One region of the Sodalis glossinidius str. 'morsitans' genome, then DNA from elsewhere that is predicted to be linked to it. Evidence: predicted binding sites of a transcription regulator. Region 1 holds the regulator's gene; each other region holds the start of a gene.
What was found. The regulator Fur, encoded in region 1, represses iron uptake genes when iron is present. The targets are predictions, from matches to a motif close to ATAATAATGAGAACNACTATCAA.

Region 1 (5,242 bases):
CCTGGCCCGGGCCGGTGCTGTTTATCCGCGACGGCAATTCCCCTTATCTGGATGACCGCTACCGCGACCAGATTCGTCAGCAATTTCCCACGCTCGCGCTCACGTGGTGGCCGGCGCTGGCCATTGGGTGCATGCCGAAAAGCCCGAGGCGGTACTGCGCGCCGTCGCGCGTTTTCTGGCGGAGAGTTAAGCCGGCAGAGGCAGTTAGCCATTGTCGCCGCCCGCGTCGCTAGGGTAAGATGACGGGTTTTTGGATGCCGGCTGCCTCCAGGGACCGGTAAAGATAACGCTCGGAAGACGCCGGCCAGGGCTCAGGCCACCCGCCGGCGACCCTGCCGCTTACGGTTGCATATCCCTTCATCAACTTATGGCAAAAGAACAAACGGACCGCACCACGCTGGATTTATTTACGGATGAACGTCGTCCGGGACGGCCGAAAACCAGCCCCCTTTCAAGGGATGAACAGCTCAAAATCAACAAGCGCAACCAGCTGCGGCGCGATAAAGTGCGCGGGCTGCGCCGGGTGGAGTTAAAAATTAATGCGCAGGCGGTATATGCGCTGAACAGATTGGCCGACCAGCGGGCGATGTCCCGCAGTGAGCTTATCGAACTTATCCTGCTGGCGGAGCTTGAGCGCCTGCCGGCTGAAGGCGGGACGGACACACTGCCGGCCAGCGGTTGAATGCTTGACAGGCATTACCCCTCCTGGGCGTCATCGCTTGCGGGCAAAGCGCCCTGCCGGGCAGCCGCCGGCAGCGGGATAGACATCCTGCCTGCGTGCAATTGCTGTCGACCCTCTCGGCGCAGCGGGCGCGTTTACCGCACAGGGAGGATTTGACGCAAAAACCCCCCGCCGGCAGGTATCTCCTTAGATGATGGTCTGCTATTATTGCCCGTATCAGCTTAAGGTTGACGATTGAGCATATCCTTAATATTTATGAGGTTTTAATATTCATGGCGAGTGTAGGCATTTTTTTTGGCAGTGACACCGGCAATACCGAAAATATTGCCAAGATGATCCAGAAGCAACTGGGTACCGATGTTGCTGATGTTTTTGACATCGCCAAAAGCAGCAAAGAAGATCTGGAACAGTACGACCGTCTGCTGTTGGGTATCCCGACCTGGTATTACGGCGAAGCGCAGTGCGACTGGGATGATTTTTTCCCCACGCTGGAAGAAGTCGATTTTAACGGCAAGATTGTTGCGCTGTTCGGCTGTGGCGATCAGGAGGACTACGCGGAGTATTTCTGCGACGCGATGGGCACCCTGCGGGATATTATAGAACCTAACGGCTCTACGCTGGTTGGCTACTGGCCTACCGCCGGCTATCATTTCGAGGCGTCGAAAGGACTTGCCGACGACGATCACTTTATTGGTCTGGCCATTGATGAAGACCGGCAGCCAGGGTTGACCGCCGAGCGCGTCAATGGCTGGGTTAAACAAATCAGCGCAGAGATGAATCTGGGCTAATCGCCTTGCCGCCGTCCGGCCTCTCCGGACGGCAGGTTGCCGTTTTTAGGCTTAATAAATAATTCCTTTCAAATTGATAGCTACAATTTTGTAACTTTTTCCGCCAAAACAGTACAATGGTACCACACTTTGTGTGATTTTTTGAACCTAAAGAGGTAACATAGTTCTTACTCGCTGAGTAGGCTATAATGAAAATGAGTCTCTTTTTCATTTGTGACCGCGAGTTCTATGATGAGACAGTGAACCATTTTTCGGGCCGACGATTGTTATAGGCTGTGTTAGCTTATAGCTTGATTATCAAGTAACAGGACCAAACCCGCATGACTGACAATAACATCGCCTTAAAGAAGGCCGGCCTGAAAGTGACCCTTCCCAGGCTCAAGATCCTGGAAGTGTTGCAAGACCCGGAATGCCACCACGTCAGTGCGGAAGATCTGTATAAAAAGCTTATCGATATGGGTGAGGAAATCGGGCTGGCCACCGTTTACCGCGTACTCAACCAGTTCGATGATGCCGGTATTGTCACCCGCCACAATTTTGAGGGCGGCAAATCGGTTTTCGAGCTCACCCAACAGCATCATCACGATCACCTTATTTGCCTGGATTGCGGCAAGGTCATCGAATTTCGCGATGAGTTTATTGAAGCGCGCCAGCGTGATATCGCGAAAAAGCACAATATCAAACTGACCAACCACAGTCTCTATATTTATGGCCATTGCGCAGAGGGCGACTGCCGTGAAGATGAAACCCTGCATGATATAGATGATCCGCACGTCGTAAAATTCTGACCGCCAACACCTGGGCCGTCAGATCACGAGCGAACAAAGAGAAACCGCCGCCGGCGGTTTTTTTATTTGTTGAGGCTGTAACTGCCTGAGTCAACCTTACCGCCTCACTCTCACACTCCTGAATCCTTTCGTCATTTGCCTCATTTGCATTCTTACCTCCCTGCCTCTTTTCCTTCTTTGACACCTTAACGCTTTGCCACCCCCGGCCTTTCACTTCTGCGTCATTCCTTCATTTTGAATCAGCCTTTCACCTGATTCCGATAGGGAAAGTTACTTCCTAATCTATCGAGCAGTGGGTTTATAGGTCGATCACTATTCACAATTCTTAGTCCGCTCCTGCGCCAGAAACACATTACGGTGCAGGTAACCCTCCGCCGCGTGTGCCGCTAACTCCAGCCTTAAGCTGAAACCGGTAACGCTTTTTCTCTCGGCATAAATCAACTTACAGGTGTCACAATGATTAAACCTATCCTGCAAGATAACCTCCCGCCGCGAGCCTCCGTGGACGCAACGGAAGCGCTTCCAGCCGTGCCAACGTCGTTTAGGTCCGACACCTCAGCGTAAGACAGGCAAAATGGCTCAGCCCCGCCACAATAGAGAGATCCTCACCGCCTCGGCCCGCAACAGGACGCTATCAATTCCGGCCGAAAAGCCGCGAAACCGACCTCACCGCCGCGGCCCTCGCGCAGCCCGCGAGAAGACGCCAAGCCCGGCGAACACCAGCGCGCGCTGCCGCTCACACCGTCTCTGGTGCAAGCGCGCCCACGCCATAGCGGCGAAACTGTGACTACGCAGACCCCGCCACGACCGCCCAAACCTGTGCCTTTGCCGGCAGGGGGCACGCAAACTGGTGTCGGCGCTTCCCGTTTACGCAAAAATTGATCTGGCAAGTTTGCCCAGGTTTCAATCTACGGATTGCGCCTTCGTCCCCTATGGAAAAACAGTTTATGCTTCGCTGCAAAGTCTATCGTCAACGGGTCCCGTCGTCTCCAAGGCAGCACAAGAGGTGGTGTTCTCCTGCTACGATTTCGGCGCCGAGAGAAAAAAGCATACGGCGTTTGAGGTATTGTCAGCCCGCGTTAAGCTACGGGTGAGGGATAAGGCCATCGTCTGTAAAGTAGCGCCGCCGTCCGATGAGTTAGATAAAATCTTTATCTGGTGCGACAGTCCCGACCATTATCAGGTGCGCCTACGCAACCAACCGCTGGCCCTTGAATTAAAGAATCTCAATGAGTTGGCGGCGGCGATAAAAAACGGGCAGAAGCAATAATGTGCTGTAAGCGGCAGCGATCAACATTATGCGGCCTGAATTAGGGTAAAAGTGATTAAAACGGCAGCCCGACACGCACAGGACCCGGCATGAAAAGTCTGTCTTCGCATGCGGTCAAGAATAGGGGAATCGAGGCGGTCGCAGCCGGCGTTTTCGCCGGCGGGATGAAGAGAACACGGGGCGATGGCCCCGCCCTGCGCCTGAGCGAAAAAGGCACAGGACAGGAAAAAGTTACATTGCGGCTCTCTGAGCCCAGGTATCGCGCAGTCCCACGGTGCGGTTAAACACCGGATGAGTGGGGCTGAAGTAGCGACTGTCGGCGCAGAAATAGCCTTCGCGCTCAAACTGAAAGGGTTCGCCCGTATTGGCTGCCGGCACGCCGGCTTCGACAAAGCCCTGACGGATAACCAGCGAATCGGGATTCAGCGTGGAGAGAAAATCCTCCGCAGCCGCCGGGTTAGCTTCGCTGAATAACCGGTCATACAGACGGAACTCCGCGGCAAGGCTACGGTTGGCCGATACCCAGTGGATTACACCTTTCACCTTACGCCCGTCCGCGGGGTCTTTACTCAGGGTGTCGGGATCGTGACGGCAAAAAATCGTGGTGATTTGCCCCTGAGGGTCTTTTTCCACGTGTTCAGCCTTGATCACAAACGCATTGCGCAGGCGCACTTCCTTGCCCAATACCAGCCGCTTGTACTGCTTGTTGGCTTCTTCGCGGAAGTCAGCACGATCGATATAAATTTCGCGGCTGAACGCCACCTGACGGGTCCCCATCTCCGGCCTGTTGGGATGGTTTGGCATCGCGATATCCTGTTCATACCCCATAGGGAGACTTTCGATGACCACTCGCACGGGGTCAATCACCGCCATGGCGCGCGGCGCTCGATCGTTCAGATCTTCGCGGATGCAGGCTTCCAGCGCGGCCATCTCAACATTGTTATCCTGCTTCGTCACGCCGATACGGCGGCAGAATTCACGAATCGAGGCCGCCGTATAGCCGCGGCGGCGCAGACCGGAAATGGTCGGCATGCGCGGATCGTCCCAGCCCTCGACAATTTTCTCCGTGACCAGAAGATTCAGCTTGCGCTTGGACATAATGGCGTATTCGAGATTAAGCCGGGAGAATTCATACTGCCGGGGATGCACATTGATCGTAATGTTATCCAGCACCCAATCATACAGCCGGCGGTTATCCTGAAACTCCAGCGTGCAAAGCGAATGGGTAATGCCTTCCAACGCATCGGAGATGCAGTGGGTAAAGTCATACATCGGATAGATGCACCACTTGCTGCCGGTCTGATGGTGATCGGCGAATTTGATGCGGTACAGCACCGGGTCGCGCATCACCATAAACGGCGAGGCCATGTCGATCTTTGCACGCAGGCAGGCGCTGCCTTCCGCAAATTCGCCCTGGCGCATGCTGGCGAATAACGCCCGGTTTTCTTCCACGCTCCGATCACGATAAGGGCTGTTTTTACCCGGGCGCGTGAGGGTGCCGCGATAATCGCGGATTTGATCCGGCGATAGCTGGTCGACATAGGCCAGCCCTTTGTCGATAAGCTCAAGCGCGTAGTCATGCAGCTTGTCGAAATAATCGGAAGAGTAGTGAATGTCACCGCTCCAGTTAAAACCCAGCCACTGCACGTCGTGCTTGATAGAGTCGACATATTCCATGTCTTCTTTAACCGGATTGGTATCGTCGAAACGCAGG
Region 2 (5,242 bases), 730 kb from region 1:
ATGTGATAAACAAATAGAACGGGGGTGGAAATGATGCCAGACAATATCGATAATGCAGCCGATTTAGAGCAATTTATTATCGATATTGCATTACTAAATCGGCCGCGCAGATGCCTGATATGTAGAGCCGACCAAAACTACGCCGCCCTAGGTGAAGCGAGAGAGGATATTGCGTGCATGAAATTTAACGATATGCGAAAAGGTAGGCTGTTCATCATACAGAGGAAAACTGGACATATGCTTGCCGTGCCATTGAATCTAACACTTTCCGCCGCCGGGATAAATATTCGCGATGTAATCGAAATATGCGAGCAAGGGAACCCTTTTGATACATCGTTTTCTCTTCAGTCAGAAAAGGCGGAAGAAAACCGAGTCCAGTTTTACCTGATGCAATTACCAGCTCATTTGCAGAAGCCAGAGAATCGAGCGGTGTTCAATTTGGGACTAATCTCCCTTCTGTTCATGAGATAAGGAGTCTTGCAAGTCGCCTATACGCAGTGGAGAATGGGGATGAATTTGCACAAAGATGACTCGGGCACAAGAACATGTTGATGACCAAAAAGGACCTAGATTCTCGTGGTCAGGAACATGTGATGGTATGAGCCGATTATCGCGTTTTCGGACGTAATTCGTATAATTTCGGACAAATGCGAATTTTTCACTGTATTTCAATCAGATAAAAAAATCGAATACGATTCCTATATTCTGTCCAGGGAAATGGCTCTTGGAGAGAGCCGTGCGCTAAAAGTTGGCATTTTTGTAGGCTTTTGATGTCCTACATACCAAAGTATAGAGCGCTCGATCTGTTTTTCCACCGCGGCAACGGCATTCCTTACATATTCCGTCATCAAAGTTTAACTCTGTGATAACAGACACACTTCAGTTACTTAGCCTTTGCACTTAAGGAATTCTTTCCTATCCGCCTGCCGTCACGGTGTCGTTTTGTCAACACAAAGCTGCTGTGCGCGCTCGACAAAAGGCGCAATGCTCATTTTCTGTCCCGGATGGTCGGGATCATCAAGCAATATGACCCCGATGGGTTGAGCGTGAACGTGGCCTTCCTTACGTTGTTGCTCAGCCTTCTCGTTCAGCGGGTATTGCATAAAAGTACTCATATTCAGGGCATATAACGCGTGATCCGGCCGGCACATGAGTTGTACCTCCTCTTTGGTGAACGCCCAGCGCTTACCGTATTGGAACTTGCTCAATGTGATAATTTCCATGGCGCTGGCGTATTGAGCCGCCAACATTGCCAGGACAACAACAACCCATTTTTTGTTCATAATAGACCTGCTAGGGACATGTCGGCCGCAACCGAAAACTTATTGGGTTCGAGCATGGCAAATGCGCTGACCAACAACAGCGCCAGCACGCCAAGAGCGATTTCCGTTAACGTTAACCGGGTCAGTCGTTTAATGGCGAGGGCTTCATCCAGGCGCATCGTGGGGACGATGCGGTAACGATTGGTCAACGCCAGTAGTACCATCGCCGCCACGGCGAGGATCTTGATAAGCAACATACGCGAATACGGCTGTGCCAGCGCGACCGGCCAGTGGCTCAGCACCAGAAAGGTATTGCCGATGCCGGTCAATATTACCAGCGCTACCCACAGATGGCCGCAGCGTGAATACGCCATCAATGCCTTCAGGGCCTCTCCGCGCAGACGGGGATGTGTCAATCCGCGTAGCGACAGCAACAAAGGCCATAACCCGCCGAGCCATCCCGCCACCGCCAAAAAATGCAGCATTTGGTTACCGCGCTGCGCGGCGCCGCGTAATCCGCCATACATCGCGGCGTGTCCTACCAACGCCAGACTGAGCAGCGCCGCCATCGTCAATACCCACAACAGCCTGTAACGCCTGCAAGACAAGCGGGTACCCAGGGAGGCGCAGCAGATAGCCAGTAGTAACAGTAGGTGCCAATACCACACTTGACCAAAGGCGGTATGCAGCACCGCGCTCCAGACATCAGGACGAACAGTATCCGGCCATCCCTGCCCCATCAGACCGGCCTGTAGCGCCAGCAGCGCGCCGCCCGATGCCAGAGCGCCCAGAGCCAACCCCGTCAAAATGCCTCTGAACGCCTGCCTCAGCCGACGCCGCAGCGCCGGCGGCGCCAGACATTCGCTGAACAGTAAAATGCCGCTCAGTTGAATCAACGCGGCAAAATGGATAAAGCGGCAGGCCGCGAACCAGGCCGGCAACGTGGCCATCTATTTGATGCTAAAGGTATAGCTACCCTGGGTTTTATGACCATCGACCGAAACGACATGCCATGCCACCTGGTATTCGCCCGCGGTGAGCGGCTGCGTAAAAGGTACGATGATCTGATCGGCATTCGCCGGATCGGTTTTAATAGGTCCGGTCGGCACTTGCTGGTTATCATTCCGGGTCAAGGTTAAACAACTGAACGCGGGTTCAACCGCTTCGGTAAACGTCAGGGTAAGCGCCTGCGGCGCGTCCGTCATCGTGGCATTGGCGGCGGGATATTGCGTTTTAAGGTGGGCATGGGCCTCAGCCCGCGGCGCGCACAACACCGCCCCGGCAAATAGCGCCAGCGCGTACACCGGCGCGGCAATACGTTGCATTGACATTGGTGGCTTTCCTTAAGTAGAGAAATGTCTAAATAAACGCCACGGCGGCGGGAAACAAGACGGCAGGATCCGCTGCATAGCCATTACCGCCGCAGGCGACAAAGACACATACTCCCGGTCAGGACTGGCTGGCCCGCTTACATGAACGCAAGCAAATGATAGCGGCTGCGGCGGGTGAAGTCGAGGACAACACACTCGCCCTTCCTGCTGCGACGCGCGGGAAGGGGAACGATTACATGGTAGTGTTTACGCTATTATCGCCATTCATTTTCTTCAGATCCTGATCGATAAAGAACAGGCCACTGGCGTCGGTATTGACCAGCGCCAGCTTGTCGAGGATGGATTTGAACATCTTCTCTTCCTCGTGTTGTTCGGCGACATACCATTGCAGGAAGTGGAACGTGGAATAGTCCTGCAGCGTCATCGCCACGTGGGCCAGCTCGTTAATCTTCAGCGTGATCATCTGCTCATGCTCGTAGGCAAGCTTGATAAGCTCGGCCAGAGAGGGAAATCCGACGGGCGGCGCTTCAATAGCGCCTAACAACGGCATAGTGCCGGTATTGTTCAGATAATCGAACAGGCGGCGCATATGATCCATTTCTTCGCTGGACTGCGTCTTGAAAAACTGGCTGGCGCCCTCCAACCCTTTGTCATTACACCAAGCGCTCATTTGTAAATAGAGGTTGGCAGAAAAAAATTCGAGATTTAATTGCTCATTCAGCTTGTTGGTCATTTCTTTTTTTAACATTGACTGGCGTCCTTATGGGATATTCAGGTGATTTATTTTGCTATTATGCCTACATCAAACAGAAAAACAAACCGACTTATTCCGAAAGAAAAAAGGTTATTTAAAGATCTTGCTATTCAATAAGATAGATAATGCTATCAATAACAAAATCAGGAAGTGATAATAATTCTTATTTGTATTCTTAATAAGTGATAATGTCTCGGAATGATTGTCTTGCGCCATCGCCCATGGCGGCAACGAAATAGAAACGATTATTATTTGCCTTCCATTACCGTGACAGCTTGCAAACCGCCGTCGGCTGCATTATTTTGGACGCCGTGCAGGCACTACGGGGGAAAATAACGATGGAGTATAATTTAGCGGCGCTGGACGAGGCGAAGCGCGATAAAATCAACGTTGACCTGGCGGCATCTGCCATTGCGTTTAAAGAACGTTATAACATGCCAGTCGTGGCGGAACAGGTGGAGCGCGAACAGCCTGCCCCGTTACGTGAGTATTTTCGCGCGCGGGTGGCCTTTTACCGGCAAGCGTCACTTAACTTATCTCGCCTGCCCTACGAGCCGCATAAATAATCTGCCACCGCGCGAAGTCCCTCTGCCACAGCGGCAAGAGGGCGCGCCCGTGCGGCACTGCTTCCCCCCTGTAGGCACCTTTACCCGTAGAGGATAGCGCGCACAACGAGCTTCACCCGCGTTGACGGCAATCTTATAGGGATGTCGCGACAGGCGTCTTGACCTGTCAGTCCCGGCGCGGAGGAGGCTACCTGTACACGGGTCTGACGTCCCTGCTTTGTCCCACTTGGCCGGGCTGTGTCGTAATGCTCCCCCAGCGGCGTGGAAATAGCACGATTTGTGTTGCCAACGGCGCACGATCGGCAGTTAATGATCTCAGCATTTCCTGTCTGCCACTGAGAGATCACTATGAGTAAGGAAATGGATCGTAAAAAAGATAGTAAGAAAAAACCGTTAAAAACGCCGGAAGAAAAGCGTAACAAAAAGGCGCCTGCCTATATTGTTTAATGCCTTGCCGCTTCATTTCCTATCAACCCGCCCTCGCAGCGGGTTTTTTATTGCCCCGCAACCGGTCATAATAGGGCATCTTTGCCAGCACAGGACATAGTATGACCTTTCGCGTGATCGATACCGAGACCTGCGGCCTTGACGCCGGGGTGGTGGAAATCGCGTCGCTGGATCTCAGCGATGCGGGCATCAGCAATGTGATGAGCGATCTGGTCAATCCGGGCCGTCCCATCGGGCTGGATGCGATGGCAATTCATCATATCACCGAGGAGATGGTGGCGATAAGCAATGAGGAGACACTGTTATCCAGCCTGAAATTTGGTAAATATCGCGGCCAGACGCTGGCGCAGATAGCGCTTCAGGATCCCGATTATCTACACTGGCTGCTGGCCAATTTGCGCGATTTATCCGCCGATCTGCGCTATAGCCTCAACTTTTATCTTAACGGTGCATAGGGTGCTGAACAAAGCCCCGCGGGGGCAATGAATGCCGGGGTTGAACTCTCCCGGCCGCGGCTAGGCCGTCGCCGGCCGTTGGATCCCGAGCGGTTTCGCCAGCGACAGGATAAAGGTATATTCCATCGACACCCCTTCATAGCCTTTGAAACGGCCGGATTTGCCACCGTGGCCAGAGTCCATATCGGTGCACAACAACAACAGATGATCGTCTGTTTTCAATTCGCGCAACTTGGCGACCCACTTGGCAGGTTCCCAATATTGCACCTGTGAATCGTGCAGGCCGGTGGTCACCAGCAGATGGGGATAGGCCTGCGCGCGCACCTGATCATAGGGGCTGTATTGCAGCATGTAGCGATAGAAGGCTTCATTCTGCGGGTTGCCCCACTCTTCATACTCGCCGGTGGTCAGTGGAATGGATTCATCC
Region 3 (5,242 bases), 910 kb from region 1:
TTGGGCACTCTGGTTTGATCACCGTTCCATAGTTTGGTGGTGATAAACAGATCTTCCCGCGCCATCGTTGCACCCTGCAGCGCCTGACCGACACCCTCTTCATTTTTATACATCGCCGCGGTATCAATGGAGCGATAATCGGCATCCAGCGCCGCCTCAACTGCACTGACGACTTCCTGGTTAGTGGCTTTCCAGACACCCAAACCCAATTGTGGCATGGTGTGTCCATCATGGAATGTGACCGTGGGTTGCGTTGTCATGATTTCTCCTTTTTTGTCCAACCGCCACACCCACGCGGGGAGGCGAAGGTTATGAGTAAGGGAATAGGTTACGCCGAAAGCCAGTTATGGAGCGGATTTCCACTCGCCTGCCTCGCGCGCGACAGGCGTTGGCGCTCATGTGCAGTGACGCGCTTAGGCGTTTTTGACTCGCCGCCGGCGGATAATCAGCAGCACGCTGCCTATCAGGCCGGTGACCAGCAGCACGAGGGGAAGGATAATTAATGCCATCATCACCTTATCCTCATGATGCTTAACCATCGGCACATGGCTGATGGCATAGCCGAGCGAAACCAGCACGGTGACCCAGATTAGCGCGCTTAACCAATTGAACAACTGGAAACGGGTATTGCTAAGGCCGGAGATGCCGGCCATTGTGGGCAACAGCGTGCGCACAAAAGCTAGAAAGCGACCGACCAGCAGCGCGGTCAGGCCATGGCGATTAAACATGGTGTAAGCGCGCAAATGATAATGGGCAGGCAAATGGGGCAGCCAGCTTCTCATGATACGCGTGTCTCCCAGCCAGCGGTCTTGCAGGTAGCTAAACCAGCAGCCAAGGCCGGCCGCCGCGCTGAGAATAATCAGCGTGGGAAAGAACGCCATAACGCCTTTGGCAACCATCGCACCTGAGAGCAGCAGTAGACTATCACCCGGCAGAAAGGAGGCCGGCAGCAGTCCATTTTCCAAAAATAGTGTGGTAAATATTACCCCATAGACCACCCAAATCATCTGGGGATCGGCCAAAGCGGCAAAATCCTGATGCCAGAGCGCCCGGATAATCTCTTCTAGTAGATTTATCTCAACCTTCTTACTCACATTTTATCGACAGCTTAGCGCCACGCCGGATTGCAGTCCTTGATCCATCACCCAACCAAACATTTTTTTAATCTATTTTAGTCAGCAAAGCGTCAACCGGCGATGAATCGGCGTATAAACGCGATTTCATCACTTAGATGACGCGATGCGGGCGAAGCCTGAGGCTAAATCGTCGATCAAATCCTCGCAGCTCTCCAGGCCGATATGCAGTCGTACCAGCGTGCCGGTGAAATCGACGCCGCCGGCGGGGCGGATAGCCGCCAGTTCTTCCGGCTGATTCGCCATTATCAGTGATTCAAAGCCACCCCAAGAGTAAGAAATACTAAAGTGTGTAAAATGATCCAGATAATGTGCCAGTTGATCATCGCTTAATCGTTGTTTGAGGACGAAGGAAAACAACCCGCTGGCGCCGGTAAAGTCCCGAAGAAAGGCTTCGTGGCCTTTGCACCCCGGCAGCGCGGGATGATTGACGACCGCCACTTCCGGGCGTTGCGTCAGCCAGCGTGCCACGCGCAGGCCATTTTCTTCATGCTGTTTTAACCGTATGCCAAGGGTACGCAGCCCTCGCTCGGCCATATAAGCGGTATCGGCGTCAACCATCTGGCCCATCAGATAGGATTGCTCGCGTAATTGGTCCCAGCAGCGCGCGTTGGCCACGGCGGTGCCGATCATGGCGTCGGAATGGCCGATAAGATATTTGGTGCCGGCCTGAAGAGAAATATCAACCCCCAGATCCAGCGCCTTAAGCAGTACGCCTGCCGCCCAGGTATTATCCAACATAATGATGATATCGGGATTTTTGGCGCGCACCGCACGCACAATGGCGGGAATGTCTTGTACTTCCATGGTAATGGATCCTGGGGATTCCAGCATCACCACCCGCGTATTATCCTGAATCAGATCGCCGATATCCGCGCCAATGAGCGGATCGAACCAGGTGGTCGTGATATTCATTTTGCCGAGTATTTGCCGGCAAAAGTCCTGTGTTGGCTCATAAGCCGAACCGGTGACTAAAATATGATCGCCCGCCGAGACGAAAGACAAAATCGCGTTGCTGACCGCGGCGGTACCGCACGGATAAAACGCGCAGCCGGCGCCGCCTTCCAGCTCCACCATCGCTTGCTGGAGGGAAAAATGGGTAAGCGTACCGCGCCGACCGTAATACAACTCGCCGCTGGCGCGTCCCGCCGTGGCCTTTTTCTTGTGCTGGACGGAATCAAATACCAGCGAGGATGCCCGCTGGATAATCGGGTTCACTGAACCCTGCGTGAAAGCAGGTTTTCTGCCGGCGCTTATCAGCACCGTTTCTAATTTCTTCGACGTCATTATGCGCGCTTTGCCTTTTGCCAGAAATTTTATGCCGTACGTGGCGGCGGAGATCATCCGATTCAGGTTATCACTTATGTCGGGCGCGGGGCAGACGTTTTGCCGGCCTTTTCGTTATTGGATCCCTGCGGGCATTGTGGTCACGCTTGACCGCTTGCGGGCACCCCAAGCTATCTCAACGGCACTTTTACCACCGCGATAGGGTTTGATGGTGCGGTGACAAATTTACCCTGACATTACCCCGCGCGTGACGTGTGCCAAGCACAAATAATAATGAGAACTACTATCAATTCTTATCTCATTTGCTATTATTCTGGCTGAATTATTCTTGGATCAGTATTGGGTGGAGGACAGCGTGAAATCGGCTGTTAAGCAACAGAACTTATCATTGAGCGGTGCATCAACCGGACAAGGCGCTGTATTCGCCCCGATGTTGCGCGCCATTTTCCTGAGCCTGCTTCTGGGCTCAGGTGTGGCGGGCAACGCCCTCGCCGCGCCAGCCACTGCCGCCACGCAATCTGATGCCGCCGCGGCCGACGCCGGCGCGGCCAATACCACCCCGGCGCCTGCCGCCGCACAGCCGGCGACCAGCGGGCCGTTATCGATGCAGGTTCCCGTGGGGGCGACGCCTGCGCAACAGCAACTGATGCAAATGGATCTCTCCGTTTGGGGCATGTATCAACATGCTGATGTGGTGGTGAAAATTGTCATGATCGGCCTGCTGCTGGCTTCAGTGGTGACCTGGGCATTGTTTTTCGGCAAGGGCGCCGAACTGCTGGCGGTCAAACGGCGCCTGCGCCGTGAGTTGCTGCTTTTGAAAGACGTGCGTAGTCTGGATCAGGCCACGACAGTGGCGGCGAATTTTTCCCCCCGCAGCCTGAGCGTCAGTCTACTGGCCGAAACCGCCAACGAATTGGATCTGTCTGCCCGTCTCAGCGACAACAACGGGATAAAAGAGCGCGTGGCGTTTCGTTTAGAACGTCGGGTAGCCGGCGTTAGCCGCGCCATGGGGAAAGGTAACGGTTTTCTGGCCACCATTGGCGCAATTTCGCCCTTTATTGGCTTGTTCGGCACCGTTTGGGGCATTATGAACAGTTTCATCGGTATCGCCCATACTCAGACCACCAATCTGGCGGTGGTCGCGCCCGGTATTGCTGAAGCCCTGTTGGCGACGGCCATCGGTCTGTTTGCCGCCATTCCGGCGGTGGTTATTTACAATGTTTTCGCCCGGACCATCGCCGGTTACAAAGCGATGGTAGGGGATTGTGCCGCGCAACTCCTGCTGTTGCTCGGCCGCGATCTGGATCTGGCCGCCGAAGCGGGCAGCCAAGTATCCGCGCAGGTGACTAAATTTCGGGTTGGATAAGTAATGGCGATGCATTTAAATGAGGATGTTGATACCGACGGCGAAATGCACGATATCAACGTTACACCTTTTATCGATGTCATGCTGGTGCTGCTGATTATTTTCATGATTGCCGCACCCTTGGCAACGGTAGATATCAGGGTGGATTTGCCGAACTCCACCGCGAAGCCTCAGCCGCGGCCGGCGGACAAGCCGTTATATTTATCGGTTAAAGCGGACAAACAGCTCTATATCGGCGATAAGACGGTAACTATGGCGACACTCGCCCAGATGTTGGACGAACAGACCCAGGGCAATAAAGAAACGCCGATATTCTTCCAGGCGGATAAGAGCGTGGACTACGCCACTCTGATGTCGGTAATGGATAGCTTGCGCAAGGCGGGCTATTTTAAAGTCGGGTTGGTGGGATTGGAGTCCCCCGGTCAGGGGTAATGTGCTGGCACACCCTGTCGCCAACGTCTCTATTAGCGTTCTCCTGACTCGCCAAAACGCGCCGGCCGCACCCGCGGCCCGGCGTCTGAACAGCTAACGTTGCCGTTGGTCGATGTGATGATGGGCCCACGGCCCCGCCGGTCAACCTGGCGCGCAACAACTTCCCTTATACAAGGCGACCCAGCCTATCCTGTCGATTCCCCAGTTCTCTTCTAAACATGTCACCGTCAAACGCGATGAGCGCCGCCGCTCCTGGTCTTTCCCTTACCCCAAATGATTGCCCCCGGTGATGCCATGCACCTCCGCCGTCATAAGCTGGATTCCTGCGAGGCGAGATACACATAGATCGGTGCCAGCTCCGCGGGCTGCCCGGCTCGGCCCAGTGGGGTCGAGGTACCTAATGAAGGGAGCGCCTCGGTGGGCTGACCGCCGGCCACCTGTAAGACGGTCCAGATGGGTCCCGGGGCGACACAATTGACGCGAATGCCTTTCTGCGCCACCTACTTGGCCAAGCCGCGGGTAAAGTTGAGAATGGCGGCTTTTGTCGAGGCATAATCCAGTAGCGTCGGACTGGGTTGATAGGCTTGAATCGACGCGCCGGGCGGCAAATGGGGCAGGGTGGCCTTGATCATCCAGAACAAAGAGAACACGTTGGTTTCAAAGGTTTCACGGAACTATTCCGTGGTGAGATCGGCGATATCTTCCACCGCGGTTTGCTTTCCGGCCACCAACGCCAGAATATCCAGTCCGCCTAACTGATTCAGCGCGTCCTCCACTACTTTGACATTGACCGATTCGTCGCGCAGGTCGCCGGTGAGCAAGACCACTTTCCGACCGGCTTCTTTCACCAGCTCGGCTACCTGTTCGGCATCTTTATGTTCGCTGGGATGATAAGCGAGGGCGACGTCGGCGCCCTCTCGGGCAAAAGCGATGGCCGCTGCGCGTCCGATATCGGAGTTGGCGCCGGTCACCAATGCTTTGCGGCCTTCAAGACGAGCGCTACCGCGATAACTTTTTTCACCGC
Region 4 (5,242 bases), 1.1 Mb from region 1:
AGCGGCATGGCCTGTCCCGCCAGCAGGCTTTTCGCGCAGTCCCTAACAACCTGGCCTATCAGGTGGAGAACGACGCCCTGCGCGTTTTGCTGCCACGCCTTGAGGCAGCAGGCAATGAAGTTATGATTTTTGTCGGTAATCGCAGTTGCATACAGGTCTTTACCGGCCCTGTACAAAAGCAGGCGCCGATAGAAGATTGGCTTAATATTTTCAATCCCACGTTTACGCTTCACCTGCGGGAAGACACTATCGCAGAGAGCTGGGTTACGCGCAAACCCACCCGCGACGGCATGGTGACCAGTTTGGAGCTGTTTGCGGCCGACGGAGTGCAGATTGCGCAACTCAATGGCCAGCGCACCGAAGGCGAAAGAGAGCAGCGCCACTGGCGCCAGCAAATCGCCGCCCTGGACGGTGAAGGGGCGCACGCCGGCGCCGCCTAACGCGCTCGCTCGTCGCGCATTGCGTTTGCGTGACAGCGTCACGTTCCTCATATCACGGGGACCACCGTCACCGCCGCCTGTGTTTGACCGCCCTGTTTCCGCCCGCTGCCACCCTCGCTTAACGTCTACTCCAAGGCGACGCGCAGACTTCTAAGGCCTTCCGCCGTTGTTCCTGCATGCCGATAACGGCAGCGCAGATCGTAGTTTGCAGGCCATTCAGCTTTATCTGATGACAGAGGTTAACAACGTCTGATGGCGGCGGTTGACAACAGGGTAGCTTCGCTCGGCGGGGAGAGGACTTGCCCAGATGCGCCCGACTTGCGCCGGGCACAGTAAACCGCCTGCGCCCGCCATCTTAGAAGTCCACGTTAAGCCCTAACTGGAACGTCCGGCCCGACTGCGTTGCCAGCACCTGGTCGTTGAGGTCCTGATTGGTGCTGGTTTCGATATTGCGGCTGCTCAGATAATCCCAATATTTGCGATCGGTAATATTGTATAATCCGCCGCTCACTTTGACGTTTTTCGTAATACGGTAATAAGCCGTTAAATCCACCAGACCGTACCCCGGCACACGCATATATTCCGTCGTGGAATCGGTAATGGCACTGCCGGAATTAGTATAACTTTGGCGATTGGTCGCGCTGGCCCGTTTTCCTTTATTGAAGGTCGCCGTCAGCGCAGCGCCATACAGCTGGTCTGGATCGTCATAAGACACGCCGGCGACGACGCGCATCGGCGCCACGCCGCCCAAATCAACATATTTGTCGCCCAGATAACTCGACTTGGCCGCCCCCTCAGCCATGCCGAACGCCAGTCGGGCGCGCAGGCAATCCACCGCCGGATACCAGGTGCCGAAGTTGAAACGCGCGCTGACTTCACCGCCGTAGATATAGGCTTTATCGCGGTTTTCCGCCTGGTAAGCAATATAGATATTACTGGGGATATTGGTAAATTTCTCCGGATTGCTGGACAGGCTGTAACGCGTATAATCGATAAAATTCTTATAGGTGTTGTAGAACACCGCCGTGCTAAAGGTTATCCCTTTCACGGCTTCGCCTTTCAGACCCCATTCAAAGTTATTGCTGGTTTCCGTATCCAGACTGGTGTTACCAATCAAGGCATACTGCCTGCTGCCGGCATAGCTGGAGCTGAGGTTCCATGATCCGTACATCTGGCTGGCATTAGGGAATTGCGCGCCGCGTTTGTACTGAATATAGGTGGTCAATCGGGGCGTAAGGTCATACAGGAAACTCAGGGACGGCAAGACCTGCGTGTCACTGAACGAACCATAAAGCGTCTCCAGTTCATCCGTCGTGAGAGTGCTATTGGCCAGGTTAGACAGGTCTTTCGGCTTGGTGCGCTGATACGCTACGCGCACCCCCGGCACCACGGAGAAATCATGCCCCGCCAGGTCCCAGGTCATCGTATCCTGTAAGAACGCGCCGAGGTTCTCGCTGGTACTATTCGCTTCCGGCTGCATGATGTAGCTATAGGAGTTTTGATCGGGCTCCTGACTGAACGGGCGTTCGGTATCTGAGCGCCGGGCGTCAATACCCCAGCGGAAGTCATGTATGCCCCACTCTTTTTCCATATTGCTGGTGATACCAAAACTTTTGCTATCGTAATTGGAATGGGTGGTCACCTGGCTGGTGACGGTGGCGGACGGACCCTTGGTCCAATCGTGAGCTTTGGTGTTTTGGTAGAAAACTTTGGTGTCAATGGTGTCGACCCAGTCGACATCGGGATGCCATACATCGTTCAGGCTTGTGGTCCAACGCCGGGTCTGGCTGGTTTGCTGATTGGTGCCGATGACGGCGCTGCCGGCGGAGTTCCAGGCATCGTAATGGGTGTGGTTGGTTTTATGGTAATAATCGACCGTACCGGTAAGCAGATGATTATCATTCATCTGCCAGCTGCCCGAGGCCAAAAAGGCGTTTGAGTGCCAATTAGCCGGCGCCACGTCGACACTGTCGCTATTATTGCGGGTTTCCTGGCCGTCCCGGCGGCTAATAACAAGCAAACCACGCAGATACTCGTCGCCGCCGCCGGCCGTGATGCCGTTGTGCCAACCGCGATTTGCCGAATCATAATCACTCTGATAACCGAAATAGCTGGATTTTGTCGGGGAAAGGTAATCGTCCGCGCTTTTTGGCCGGAATGAAACTGCACCGCCAATAGCTTGGTTCGCGCGCGTGACGTCGGTGACGCCGGAATCAATGCCTACCGCGCCGTACATGTAGGGGTCGATATAATCTCGCCCCATGCCGAAGGTGCCAGAACCCGCCCGGCTAACATAGCTTCTTCCAGTGGCGTTGGGCAATTCCACGCCGTCTACGTCGATGGAGACACGGTTGGCCTCCAGGCCGCGAATGTTATACCCCGTGTAACCGCCGCGGTCGAAACCGCTTTTGCCGGTGCCGGTTCCCATGGCGGCGCCGGTGGCGCTGACCAACGGCTGATAACGCATTATCGTGCCGAAATCATTACCGCCCTCTTTTTGCAGGTCGCTGGCGCTCAGAGACGTTTTGGTGCCGGCCTCTTTTTTTATTTTGCTGGCGACCACCCGGATTTGATCTTCTTTACTGTTCGCCTCGCTGGATATCGTCAGCGGAGCGGTTACGGCGGATGCGGATGCCGCGGTATCGGCAGCCAACGCGCCTAAGGCCGTACCTCCCATGATGACTGTGAGCAAGATTTTATTCAGACGCGCTATCTGAATTCCCCTGTGATGCATAGTCATTAAGCAATCTCCTATTGACTGACATTTATTATTGTTAAAACTGATCTGACGGCGCGGGCAGGCCCTGCCGGTGACAGTACACAGATGAAATACACTCTCTTTTTTGCGGCTCCCTCACTGGTTCTTTAGCGATATTGGGGGTGCCCACATTTACTTGCGCAGGGAATGAACAATAACCACATTTGAATGATAAACATTCTCATTATTTTTTTTGAATGATACACATTATTATCTATTATAAGGAAGATCTTTTCGTAAAATTTACCCGTCAAGAGGAAATCGCCCGCCGGCACTGGTCAGCCGGAGGAGTTTGGGGCGGTAAATGACGTGTAGATTGTCTATCCCGGCAGGGAGAGTCCCCGGCCGGGCGGGAAACGTGCGGCTTTCTGCGCATCGGCATTGGGAGGTGGGCCAAAGTAAGGTAAACTCAATACATTACTGGCAGAAATAAAGTGGTTTATGTCGACACAATCAGATTACAGTTTGACGCGCGTCGCCGTCACGCTGTTGGCGGGCGTGCTGCTGACGGCCGGGACGCTCCGACAGGCCGCCGCCGATGAAACGACAGATAAAAGTGACATTGTCATTGAGAAGCGCATCATCGCGGCGCAACGGGGCGCGGACGAAGACGGCGCTATCGCCCCTGAACTGCCACCGGCGCACGGCAGTCCCGTAGTCACCGCTGCTCCGCCGCCGATCCGCCAGAGCGGCTTTGTCTATTGTGTCAGCGGTGTGGTCAACACGTTCAACCCGCAGATGGCGAGTAGCGGCATCACCATTGATACCCTCTCCGCGCAGCTTTACGATCGGCTGCTAGCGGTTGACCCCTACACCTACCGTCTCATCCCCGAGCTGGCGCAGTGTTGGGAAGTGTTGGATAACGGGGCGACCTATCGTTTTCATTTGCACAAGAATATCGCCTTCCAGCACACCGCCTGGTTTACACCAACCCGGACGTTAAACGCGGACGATGTGGTCTTCAGCTTTGCGCGTATGTTCGATACGCATCATCCCTGGCACGGCGTCAACGGCGGCGATTACCCCTATTTTGACAGTTTGCAGTTCCCACAAACGGTGCAAAGCGTCAAACGTATCGATAATGAAACGGTCGAATTCCGTTTGGAAAGCCCTGACGCCTCGTTTTTATGGCATCTGGCGACCCATTATGCGCCGGTCTTGTCGGCGGAATACGCCGACCAGCTGACGGCCAGCGGCCACCAGGAGCAATTGGACCGCCTGCCGGTGGGCACCGGCCCGTTTATGCTTAATGAATATCATACTGGACAGTTTATACGGCTTACCCGCCATCAACACTATTGGCGTGGCATGCCGCGTATGGCTCAGGTGGTAATTGATTTGAGCACCGGCGGGATCGGTCGCCTGTCGCGGCTACTGACCGGCGAGTGCGATGTCCTGGCCTATCCTGCTGCCAGCCAGTTGTCTATCCTGCGCGACGACCCCCGCCTGCGTCTGACGCTGCGTCCCGGGATGAATATCGCTTATTTGGCCTTTAATACCCGTAAGCCGCCGCTCAATGATGTCCGGCTCCGACACGCCATTGCGCTGGCGATCAATAATCCACGTTTAATGCAGTCCATCTATTACGGTACCGCTGAAACCGCGGCATCGCTGCTGCCGCGTGCGTCCTGGGCTTATGATAGCGAATCACGGGTAACGGAATACAATCCGGCGAAGGCGCGCGCTATCCTGCGCGCGCTGGGCAAGACCTCATTGCAGCTTAATTTGCTGGTGCCGACCGCCTCGCAATCCTATAATCCCAGCCCGTTGAAAACCGCTGAATTGATTCAGTCTGATTTGGCGCAGGTAGGCATCCGCTTGACGATTATTCCCGTAGAGGGACGCTTTCAAGAGGCGCGGCTGACGGCCGTGAATCACGATATGACCCTTTCGGGCTGGTCCACCGACAGTAACGACCCGGACAGTTTTTTCCGTCCGCTGTTGAGCTGCGCCGCCATCGCTTCGCAAACCAACTATGCACGCTGGTGCGATCCGGAGTTTGATGCGCTTCTGTATAAGGCGCTGTTTTCCCAGCAGCTCGCCA

Region 2: ftnA (non-heme ferritin) is a predicted target of Fur. The motif match lies at 3,498-3,520, and genes of this name have one in related genera.
Region 3: exbB (tol-pal system-associated acyl-CoA thioesterase) is a predicted target of Fur. The motif match lies at 2,688-2,710, and genes of this name have one in related genera.
Region 4: SGP1_RS13320 (TonB-dependent receptor domain-containing protein) is a predicted target of Fur. The motif match lies at 3,367-3,389, and genes of this name have one in related genera.

What each region holds. Positions count from the first base shown of each region.
Region 1 is NC_007712.1:1,413,724-1,418,965, reverse strand. Features, by position in the region: partial or broken gene SGP1_RS07455 (alpha/beta fold hydrolase) at 1-190, shown strand, start outside; gene ybfE (LexA regulated protein) at 368-682, shown strand; gene fldA (flavodoxin FldA) at 955-1,470, shown strand; gene fur (ferric iron uptake transcriptional regulator) at 1,791-2,258, shown strand; gene SGP1_RS07435 (hypothetical protein) at 3,109-3,528, shown strand; gene glnS (glutamine--tRNA ligase) at 3,760-5,242, opposite strand, start outside.
Region 2 is NC_007712.1:2,142,924-2,148,165, reverse strand. Features, by position in the region: gene SGP1_RS29665 (hypothetical protein) at 31-471, shown strand; gene SGP1_RS11345 (YebY family protein) at 930-1,283, opposite strand; gene copD (copper homeostasis membrane protein CopD) at 1,280-2,212, opposite strand; gene yobA (CopC domain-containing protein YobA) at 2,213-2,593, opposite strand; gene ftnA (non-heme ferritin) at 2,826-3,341, opposite strand; gene SGP1_RS11325 (DNA polymerase III subunit theta) at 3,686-3,913, shown strand; gene SGP1_RS11320 (hypothetical protein) at 4,462-4,815, shown strand; gene SGP1_RS11315 (S9 family peptidase) at 4,876-5,242, opposite strand, start outside.
Region 3 is NC_007712.1:502,622-507,863, forward strand. Features, by position in the region: partial or broken gene SGP1_RS02560 (aldo/keto reductase) at 1-260, opposite strand, end outside; gene SGP1_RS02565 (DedA family protein) at 414-1,076, opposite strand; gene metC (cystathionine beta-lyase) at 1,224-2,420, opposite strand; gene exbB (tol-pal system-associated acyl-CoA thioesterase) at 2,776-3,786, shown strand; gene exbD (TonB system transport protein ExbD) at 3,790-4,218, shown strand; partial or broken gene SGP1_RS02585 (SDR family oxidoreductase) at 4,483-5,242, opposite strand, start outside.
Region 4 is NC_007712.1:2,524,184-2,529,425, forward strand. Features, by position in the region: gene SGP1_RS13315 (hemin-degrading factor) at 1-440, shown strand, start outside; gene SGP1_RS13320 (TonB-dependent receptor domain-containing protein) at 796-3,117, opposite strand; gene sapA (ABC transporter substrate-binding protein SapA) at 3,640-5,242, shown strand, end outside.